One region of the Streptomyces mayteni genome, then DNA from elsewhere that is predicted to be linked to it. Evidence: riboswitches for the same ligand, from Rfam matches in the RefSeq annotation. Region 1 holds a riboswitch; the other holds the start of a gene.

Region 1 (5,171 bases):
CCCGCCGTCGCCACCCTGCCCGGCCTCGTCGTGCTGCGCAGCCTCACCAAGACCTGGGGCCTCGCCGGACTGCGGGTCGGCTATCTGCTGGCCGCCCCGGGGATCGTGGCGGCGCTCGCCGCCGGGCAGCCGCTCTGGCCGCTCTCCACCCCGGCGCTGGTCGCGGCCGAGGCGTGCGCCGAGCCACCGGCGCTCGCCGAGGCCGAGGCGGCGGCCCGCCGCCTGGTGGCCGACCGGGCCCATCTCCTCGCCCGCCTCGCCGAGTTCCCCGACCTCAACGCCGCCACCGAGGACCCGGCCGGCCCCTTCCTGCTGCTGCGCCACCCGCGCGCCGCCACGCTGCGCACCCGGCTCAGGGAACTCGGCTACGCCACCCGCCGCGCCGACACCTTCCCCGGCCTCGACGCCCGCTGGCTGCGGGTGGCGGTGCGCGCCCCCGAGGTCACCGACGCGTTCGCCACCGCCCTGGCCGCCGCCGGCGCCTGAACCCGGCTCACCGCCGGGGGAGCCGCAGCACGAGCGCGGCCAGTTCGTCGGCCGTGCGCGGGCTCGGCGCGCCGTCGTCCACCAGGCCGTGGCCGCGCAGCAGCCGGGCCGCCGCGACGCCCCACGGCAACCGCAGCCCCGCCCGCCCGAGCAGCTCGGTCCTGGCCAACATCTCGTCCGCCGGCCCGAGATGTGCCCCGGCCGGGGTGAGCAGCGCCGCGTCGTCCGCCCAGCGCAGCGCCAGGTCGACGTCGTGGGTGGCCATCACCACGGTGGTGCCGTTCGCGCGGAGCCCGTCCAGGGTGGTGAGCAGCCGCTCCTGCCCGTCGGGGTCGAGCCCGGCCGTCGGCTCGTCGAGGATCAGCACCCGCGGCCGCATCGCGACGGCGCCCGCGATCGCCGTCCGCTTGCGCTGCCCGTAGGAGAGGAGATGGGTGGGGCGGTCGGCCAGCGCCGTGATGTCCAGGGCCGCCAGCGCCTCGTCGACCCGCGCCCGCGCCTCCCCGTCGGAGAGGCCGAGGTTGAGCGGCCCGAACGACACGTCCTGCGCGACGGACGCGGCGAACAGCTGGTCGTCCGGGTCCTGCACCACCAACTGCACGCTCCCGCGCAGCCTGGTCAGGCCCGCCCGGTCGTGGTCGACCGGCACGCCTGCCAGCGTCAACCGCCCGGCGCCCGGCCGCAGTCCGCCGCTGAGCAGCCGCATCAGCGTGGTCTTGCCGCTGCCGTTGCGGCCGAGCAGGGCCAGCGCCCGCCCCTCCCACACCGCGAAGTCCAGGTCGCGCAGCACCGTCGGCCCTTCCTCGTACGCGAAGGACACGCCGCTCAACGCCACCAGGGGCACCGAGAGCATCGGGGGCTCCGAGGGCATCGGGGCACTCACCGCCCCACCCCCACCAGCACTGCGGTGAGCGCCGCCACCGCGACCAGCAGCGCCGCGCTCGCCACCGTGAACGGCACGGAGACCCGCGCCTGTGGCACCAGGACCCGCAGCGTGCCGTCGTAGCCGCGCCCCGCCAGCCCGTCCTGGAGCCGCGCCGCCCGGGCGAAGGCCCGTACGAACGCTGTCGCCCCCAGGCCGGCGAGCGAACGCCACTCGGCGGCCCGCGACGCGTGCCCGAGCCGCGCCGCCTGCGCCTGCCTGACCCGGCGCACGGAGTCCAGCAGCAGGAAGCTCATCCGGTACGTCACCAGGGCGACGTCGACCACCGGCGCCGGCACCCCGGCCCGCACCAGCCGCGGCAGCAGGTCGGACATCGGGGTGGTGAAGGCGAACAGCAGCACGCCGAGCGAGGCGGCCGAGGTGCGCAGCAGCAGCTCGCCGGCGCGCACCGGTCCGCCCTCGGCGAGGCCAACGGGGCCGTCGGGCCCGCCGATCTCGAAGAGCAGCGTGACGGCCCCGGTGAGGCAGAAACCCAACGGAACCCGGTACGCCCGCCACAGCCGGCGCCACGGCACCCCCGCCGGGCCCAGCAGCAGTGCCAGCGCCGACACCAGCACCAGCGGCGCGCCGGGCCACGGCGGCAACGCGACGGCCAGCGCGGTGAGACCGAGCCCGAGCACGGCCTTCTCCACGGGATGGCGGCGGCGCCAGCGACTGCCGTGCGCCGCCGCGTCGATCGGCAGCACGGCGGCTCAGGCGCCTTCCGCGCCGGACTCGTCGGCCCGCGGCGCGACCTGCCGGCGCCCCCGGCGCACCCCGAAGTAGTAGCCGAGCACGCCGGCGCCGAGCGCCGCCTGCAGGGCGAAGAGCGCCGACTCGATCTCGCCGGACGGCGGCTGGTACAGCGGCGAGAACCACGGTTCGTAGTCCGGCTCGATCTCGGTGATCGCCGTCTCCGCCTCGCCGTCCGCGCCCGCGAACGGCTCCTCCTTGTGGTCGCCGAGCCCGAGGCCGAGCGGCAGCACGGCGAGCGCCACCACCACGAGCACCAGCAGCCCGTTGATCCGCGCGTTCCTGCTCATCGGGCCACCGCCCCGTGGGACTTCCCGGCCGCCAGCACGCCGAGCCTGGTCAGCTCGCCACCGCTCGACTGCGTCAGGAGCCGCATCACCAGCACCGTGAGCAGCCCCTCGCTCACCGCCAGCGGAATCTGGGTCACGGCGAAGATGGCGCCGAACTTGCCGAGCGCGCCCAGGAATCCGCCGCTCGGGTCGGGGAAGGCCAGCGCGAGCTGCGCGCTGGTGACGCAGTAGGTGGACAGATCGGCGACGAACGCGCCCGCGAAGACCGCGGCCATCAGCGGCAGTCCCGACCGCCGTGCCAGCCGGTACGCGGCGTATCCGGCCCAGGGGCCGACCACGGCCATCGAGAACACGTTGGCGCCGAGCGTGGTCAGGCCGCCGTGCGCGAGCAACAGCGCCTGGAAGAGCAGGGTGATGGTGCCGAGCACCGCCATCACCGGCGGCCGGAACAGGATGGCGCCGAGCCCCGTGCCGGTGGGATGCGAACAACTCCCGGTCACCGAGGGCAGCTTCAGCGCGGACAGGACGAACGTGAAGGCCCCGGAGGCGCCGAGGAGCAGGGTGCTCTCCGGATGCTCCCTGACCTCGCGGGTGAGTGACCGAACTCCGTGGACGACGAACGGCGCAGACGCGACGCCCCAGGCGACCGCGTGCGCTGGGGGCAGGAAACCCTCAGCTATGTGCATGGCCGGACAAACCCTCTCCAACACCTCGTGGATGGTTGACACGCCATGGCCGGTCTCCTGGCTGACGGGTACCACCGCCCGTGCTCCGCCTTCCCGGGGTCCGAGGACCCCAGTGGCTGCCCGTGAGGGCGAGAGCCGGACTTCCCGATCACAGTGGCGAGGGCCGCACCGGTATCACACCGGATTTCCCGAGCACCAAGGCGTGGCGACAGTAGTGGCCGGAGCGGGCCATGACAAGAGGACGGGGGCGGCCGAACCCGCGGATCGCTCCCCGCCCCCGTGGAGTTCAGGCCGCTGCCACCGCCGCGTCACCGGCGGCCAGCATCGTGCCCAATGCCTTCTCAGCCACCGGGAGTTCCCATGGGCACCACCCACGACGAGGCCGCCGGGCCTCGCAGACGTTCCCTCCTCCAGGCCGCCGTCGGCGGCTCCGCCGCGGCCGCCGCCGCGGGGGCGACCTCCCTCACGGGGCAGGCGGCCGCCGCCTCCGCCACCTCCGCCGGCACCGCAGCCGCAGCCGCCGCGCGATCCGGGGGCCGGTTCGACGGGGAAAGACCCCGCTTCGCGCTCGCCGTGCTGCCCGACACCCAGTACCTCTTCGACGCCGACAGTGCCGACCCCGACCCGATGCGCGCCACCTTCCGCTACCTGGTCGCGGAGCGCGCCGAGGCCAACATCGCCTTCATGACCCACCTGGGCGACGTCACGGAACACGGCACCGAGCACGAGATCGAGCTGGCCGCCGACACCTTCAGGGAACTGGACGGCAAGGTGCCCTACAGCGTCCTGGCCGGCAACCACGACGTGTCAGGCGCCGACGACCAGCGCGGCGACTCGGCCTACCTGCGCGCGTTCGGCCCGGACCGCTACGCCCGGATGTCGACCTTCGGCGGCGCGTCACCCGACGGTTACAACAGCTTCCACACGCTGCGCGCCGCCGGCCGCGACTGGCTGGTCCTGGCGCTGGACTGGCGGGTCTCCGACAGCGGTCTGCGGTGGGCGCGGGGGGTACTCGACGACCACCCGACCCTGCCGGCCGTGCTCACCACCCACGACCTCGCCTGGGCCGAGGACGACGGCGAGGCGCGGCTTTCGGACAACGGCCGGCGCCTGTGGGACGGGCTGATCCGCGGCAACGACCAGATCTTCCTCGCCCTCGGCGGCCACTACTGGCCGCCCGGCAGGACCGTCCTCACCAACGACGCGGGCAACGACGTCCACGTCCACATCACCAACTACCAGGACCGCTACTACGGCGGCGCGGCCATGATCCGGCTGTACGCCTTCGACCTGGCCAGGGGCGCCGTGGACGTGGAGACCTTCGCGCCCTGGTTCCTGACCCGCGACCCCGAGCGTCGCACCCCGCTCGAGGCGGAGAACGTGGAACTCACCGGGCCGGCCGACCGGTTCAGCCTGGAGATCGACTTCGCCCCCCGGTTCGCCGGCTTCTCGCCGATCCCGGCGCCCGAGCCCAGACCGGCCTCCGCCGTCCTGGTGCGCGGCACCGTCGCCTACTGGCGCTTCGACCAGGCCGGCCTCCCCGACGCCGACGCCGGCGCCGGCGGCGACGAAGGCGACGACGGCGCGCCGGTGGCCGACGGCCGGGTGGTACGAGACCTGTCGGGCCACGGCAACGACCTGACGGCCCGCCGGCTGCACACCAGCGGCGACGGGGCGCTGACCTGGTCGACCGAGCACCACCTCGGACAACCGGCCCACGCCAGCCTCCGGTTCGACGGCGGCCAGGGCCCGGACCGGGGCGCCGTCCTCAGCACCCGGTCGGACACCCCGCTCAACTCGACGAAGTTCACCATGTTCTCGCCAGGAAGCTTGGGCTTTCGCGGCAGGGAGGATGGCATCGCTGGTCCGGGTGGCGCGGAGCGCCGTCGTGTCGCTACGCTGTCGGGGCGGGACTGCGAGCGTTAAGGCACGAACCACACGCCGGTGGGCGCTAGGACCAGCCCAGTAAGGGACTTGGCTCGCCCATAGGCGGGTCGCGGCGACTCCCTCGCCCCCGGGGCGTGTGGCAGCGGG
Region 2 (5,171 bases), on a different contig from region 1:
GCTTCGCCGTCCCGCTGATCGCGTTCTCGCTGGAGGCCGTGGTCCGCGAGCGCTGGCGCGCCGCGCTCTGCTGGGCGTTGCCGCTGCTGCTGGTCAAGGAGGACCTGGGGATGACGGTCGCCGTCATCGCTCTGGTGGTGGCGTGGCGGGCGCAGCAGGCCGGGCACGTCCGCGCGCCGCGCGCCGCGCTCGCGGTGGCCGGCCTCGCGGTGCTGGCCTGCGCCCTGGTGATTGCCGTGGTGATACCGGCCTTCAACGCCGGCGGCGACTACGACTACTGGGCCAAGGTGGACGAGGGCGGCGGCCCGCTCGACGCGCTGTTCACGGATGTCGACCAGAAGGTCCGCACCCTGCTGTGGATCCTGGTGCCCACCACGGGCCTGCTGGCCCTCCGCTCGCCGCTGCTGCTCGTCGTGGTGCCCACCATCGCCTGGCGGTTCGTCTCCCAGGAGCCGAACTACTGGGGCATCGACTTCCACTACAGCGCCGTGCTGATGCCCGTCACGGCGCTCGCGCTGGCCGACGCGATCGCCCGCTCGGGCGCCTCACGGCGCCCCTGGCTGCGCGGCTACGCCCGCCAGTTGCCGGCCGCCGCGCTGGCCGCCGCGCTGGCTCTCAGCGCCTACCAGCCGATCGCCACCCTCACCCACGCCGACACCTACCGGCCGGGCACCGCGGCCGAGGCCGGCGAGCGCGTGCTGGCCGCCGTCCCCGACGGGGCGGACGTCGCGGCCAACGTCCGGCCGATCTCCCATCTCACCCAGCGCTGCCGGGTGTTCTGGATCGGCGACACCGAGGGGTCGGCGCCCGAGTACATCGCCTACTACGATCCCGCGCGGGACGCGGCCGGCATGGTGGCGTACGCCCGACAGCTGTATCCGGAGGCGGCCTACCGGGTGACGGCGAGTGAGGCCGGATTCTGGGTGCTGCGCCGCGACTGACCCACCCGCACATTCGCTATCGCACACGAGCGAAGGTTCGGGGTTGACGTCGCGCCACCGCCGCGCGCCCTCGGGCGCCAGGTGAACGGCCGGGGCGCCCGTCGCCCGCCACGCGCCTCGGCATTCGCATGTTCGCTCCCCTCGCTCCGTCACCAAGGAGACACGGAACACAACATATAGGGGTGCGTGGTTGGGGCAGCACAAGATGTATGCTCGTCCTCGTTGTCGCCCAGGGGAATCCGGTGAGAGTCCGGAACTGTCCCGCAACGGTATGCGATAGCCGGATTCGTTCGGTTCATCGTGAAGTCCGACCACCTGGCGGCAGCCCTACAGACGTCCGGGCCTCGGGGACTGGGCCGACGGACGCAGCGCGCATGCCTTTGCCCTACCACACGCATGCTCGCGTGCGCCGTCGTGCCCGGCCCCGGGTGCTCACCGCGAGACGCCGCGCGCGACCCCGTCCCGTGCGGCGCCCCGCGATCGATTCGATCCGATTCGATTGAGGGAGAGCATCGAGTGACCATCGCACCCGTCGCACCCGCGGAGCCGGTTACCGCCGCGCAGCCCACCACGCTGTCGCTGACGCTTGCCGAGCTCACCGCCGACCTGTCCGCCACCGACCCCGCCCGGGTCGGGGCGGCCGTGGCGCGCGGCCGGCATGCCGGCTCCGACGAGGCCGAGTTGCGCTCGCTGGCCATCGAGGCCGCCGCCGGCCTGATCGCCGAGGAGCCCGAGTACTCGCGGCTCGCGGCCCGGCTCCTCACCCTCGCCATCCGCGAGGAGGCCGCCGGACAGGGCGCCGACTCGTTCTCCGCCTCCATCGCCGTGGGCCACCGCGAGGGCCTGATCGGCGACCGCACCGCCGGGTTCGTCCGCCGCCACGCCTCCCGGCTCGACGCGCTCGTCGAACACGCCGTCACGACCGGCGCCGACGACCGCTTCGAGTACTTCGGGCTGCGCACCGTCGAGTCCCGCTACCTGCTGCGCCACCCCACCACCCGCCGGGTGATCGAGACCCCGCAGCACTTCCTGCTGCGCGTCGCCTGCGGCCTGGCCGAGGACGAGTCGGAGCGGGCCCTGAAGGACGTGGCCGAGCTCTACCGGCTCACCAGCTCGCTCGCCTACCTGCCGTCCTCGCCCACCCTGTTCAACTCGGGCACCCGCCACCCGCAGATGTCGTCCTGCTACCTGCTGGACTCCCCCGCCGACGAGCTGGACTCCATCTACGAGCGCTACCACCAGATCGCCCGGCTCTCCAAGCACGCCGGCGGCATCGGCCTCTCGTACTCCCGCATCCGCGCCCGCGGTTCACTGATCCGCGGCACCAACGGCAAGTCCAACGGCATCGTGCCGTTCCTCCGCACCCTGGACTCCTCGGTGGCCGCGGTCAACCAGGGCGGCCGCCGCAAGGGCGCGGCCTGCGTCTACCTGGAGACGTGGCACGCGGACATCGAGGAGTTCCTCGAACTCCGCGACAACACGGGCGAGGAGGCGCGGCGCACCCACAACCTGAACATCGCGCACTGGATCCCCGACGAGTTCATGCGGCGCGTCGACTCCGACGGCGACTGGTCGCTGTTCTCGCCGGCCGACGTGCCCGAGCTCGTCGACCTGTGGGGCGACGAGTTCGACGCCGCCTACCGCCGCGCCGAGCAGGCCGGCCTGGCCCAGCGCACCATCCCGGCCCGCCAGCTCTACGCCCGGATGATGCGCACCCTGGCCCAGACCGGCAACGGCTGGATGACGTTCAAGGACGCCGCCAACCGCACCGCCAACCAGACCGCGCGGCCCGGCAGCATCGTGCACTCCTCGAACCTCTGCACCGAGATCCTGGAGGTCACGAACGACGGCGAGACGGCCGTCTGCAACCTGGGCTCCGTCAACCTGGCCGCCCACCTGGGCGACGACGGCGAGATGGACTGGGAGCGTCTTGACGCCACCGTGCGGACCGCCGTCACGTTCCTCGACCGGGTCATCGACCTGAACTTCTACCCGACCCCCCAGGCCGACGCCTCCAACTCCCGCTGGCGCCCGGTGGCGTTGGGCGTGATGGGCCTGCAGGACGTGTTCTTCAGGCTCCGGCTGCCGTTCGACTCCCCCGCCGCCCGCGAGCTGTCCACCAGGATCGCCGAGCGCATCATGCTCACGGCCTACGAGACCTCGGCCGACCTCGCCGAGCGGAACGGCCGGCACCGCGGCTGGGCCGAGACCCGCACCGCGGACGGCGTGCTGCACCCGGACCACTACCCGGAGGCCACCGCCACCTGGCCCGAGCGCTGGGCCGCGCTGCGCGAGCGCGTCGCCACGACGGGGATGCGGAACTCGCTGCTGCTCGCCATCGCGCCCACCGCCACCATCGCCTCGATCGCCGGCGTCTACGAGTGCATCGAGCCGCAGGTCTCCAACCTCTTCAAGCGGGAGACGCTGAGCGGCGAGTTCCTCCAGGTCAACTCGTACCTGATCGGCGAGCTCAAGCGGCTCGGGCTCTGGCACGACGCCACCCGCGAGGCGCTGCGCGAGGCCAACGGCTCGGTCGCCGAACTCCCCGGCCTGCCCGACGAGTTGAAGCAGCTGTACCGGACGGCCTGGGAGCTGCCGCAGCGTGCCCTGATCGACATGGCCGCGGCCCGCACCCCGTACCTCGACCAGAGCCAGTCGCTGAACCTGTTCATGGCGGCGCCCACCATCGGCAAGCTCAGCTCGATGTACGCCTACGCCTGGAAGAAGGGCCTCAAGACCACCTACTACCTGCGCTCGCGCCCGGCCACCCGGATCGCCCAGGCCGCCCGCGCCGCCGCGCCCGTCGCCGTCCCCGTCTCCGCTTCCGTCCCCGAACAGGCCGTCGCCTGCTCCCTGGAGAACCCCGAGTCCTGCGAGGCCTGCCAGTGACCACCACGCCCAAGACCACCGTCAAGAACCTGCTGGACCCGGGCTTCGAGCTGACGCTCCGCCCGATGCGCTACCCGGCGTTCTACGAGCGGTACCGGGACGCCATCAAGAACACCTGGACGGTCGAGGAGGTCGACCTCCACTCGGACGTGGCCGACCTGGCCAAGCTCTCGCCTGGCGAGCAGCACCTGATCGGCCGTCTTGTGGCGTTCTTCGCCACCGGCGACTCGATCGTCGCCAACAACCTGGTGCTCACGCTCTACAAGCACATCAACTCCCCCGAGGCCAGGCTCTACCTGTCGCGGCAGCTGTTCGAGGAGGCCGTGCACGTCCAGTTCTACCTGACGCTGCTGGACACCTACCTCCCCGACCCGGACGAGCGCACGGCGGCCTTCGCGGCGGTGGAGAACATCCCGTCGATCCGGGAGAAGGCGCAGTTCTGCTTCCGCTGGATCGACTCGGTCGACGACCTGTCGAGCCTCCAGACCCGCGAGGACCGTCGCCGGTTCCTGCTGAACCTGATCTGCTTCGCGGCCTGCATCGAGGGCCTGTTCTTCTACGGCGCCTTCGCCTACGTCTACTGGTTCCGGTCCCGCGGCCTGCTGCACGGCCTGGCCACCGGCACCAACTGGGTGTTCCGGGACGAGAGCTGCCACATGGACTTCGCCTTCCACGTGGTCGACACGGTCCGCGCGGAGGAGCCGGACCTGTTCGACGAGGAGATGGAGCGCGAGGTCACGGAGATGCTGCGGGAGGCCGTCGAGGCCGAGCTCCAGTTCGCCCGCGACCTGTGCGGTGACGGCCTGGCCGGCATGAACACCGAGTCGATGCGCGAGTACCTGGAGTGCGTCGCCGACCAGCGGCTGGTCAGGCTCGGCCTGAAGCCGATCTACGGCTCCCGCAACCCGTTCGCGTTCATGGAGCTGCAGAACGTCCAGGAGCTGACGAACTTCTTCGAGCGCCGCCCGTCCGCCTACCAGGTGGCGGTCGAGGGCAACGTCTCCTTCGACGACGAGTTCTGATCCCCGCTCGCTCGCCCCTTCCCCTCACCGGCCCGCCGCGCCCCGCGCGGCGGGCCGGCCCCGCTTCACCGCCGGCTACCGGGAGACCTGGCCGCCGCCGGTCACGGCCCTGAGCTCGCCGAGCGACTCCCTGACGACCTCGGCGAGTTCCCGCTCGTCGGCCTCGCCGATCCACTGTTCGAAGGCCACCTTGAACACGGCTATGCCGGCCTCGGCGGCGAGGCTCGCGGCCGGCTCGCCGACGCCGCGCCGCCGCAGCGCCTCGGCCAGCCCGGTGGCCAGCCCGGCGAGCTTGATGAGCTCGCGCTCCCGCAGCTCC

The links. A riboswitch is a leader RNA that binds a small molecule or an ion and turns the genes downstream of it on or off. The one in region 1 is predicted to bind cobalamin.
Region 2: linked by a shared signal. The riboswitch ahead of ACYVPE_RS20365 (ribonucleoside-diphosphate reductase subunit alpha) and the one ahead of ACYVPE_RS14820 (energy-coupling factor ABC transporter permease) in region 1 are both predicted to bind cobalamin.

Annotation. Positions count from the first base shown of each region.
Region 1 is NZ_BAAGPR010000026.1:55,795-60,965, reverse strand. It holds gene cobC (Rv2231c family pyridoxal phosphate-dependent protein CobC) at 1-486, shown strand, start outside; gene ACYVPE_RS14840 (energy-coupling factor ABC transporter ATP-binding protein) at 494-1,306, opposite strand; gene ACYVPE_RS14835 (hypothetical protein) at 1,312-1,365, opposite strand; gene cbiQ (cobalt ECF transporter T component CbiQ) at 1,366-2,115, opposite strand; gene ACYVPE_RS14825 (energy-coupling factor ABC transporter substrate-binding protein) at 2,122-2,451, opposite strand; gene ACYVPE_RS14820 (energy-coupling factor ABC transporter permease) at 2,448-3,137, opposite strand; cobalamin riboswitch at 3,168-3,352, opposite strand; gene ACYVPE_RS14815 (metallophosphoesterase) at 3,498-5,063, shown strand.
Region 2 is NZ_BAAGPR010000045.1:18,599-23,769, reverse strand. It holds gene ACYVPE_RS20370 (DUF2079 domain-containing protein) at 1-941, shown strand, start outside; cobalamin riboswitch at 1,151-1,278, shown strand; gene ACYVPE_RS20365 (ribonucleoside-diphosphate reductase subunit alpha) at 1,458-3,830, shown strand; gene ACYVPE_RS20360 (ribonucleotide-diphosphate reductase subunit beta) at 3,896-4,852, shown strand; gene ACYVPE_RS20355 (TetR/AcrR family transcriptional regulator) at 4,928-5,171, opposite strand, start outside.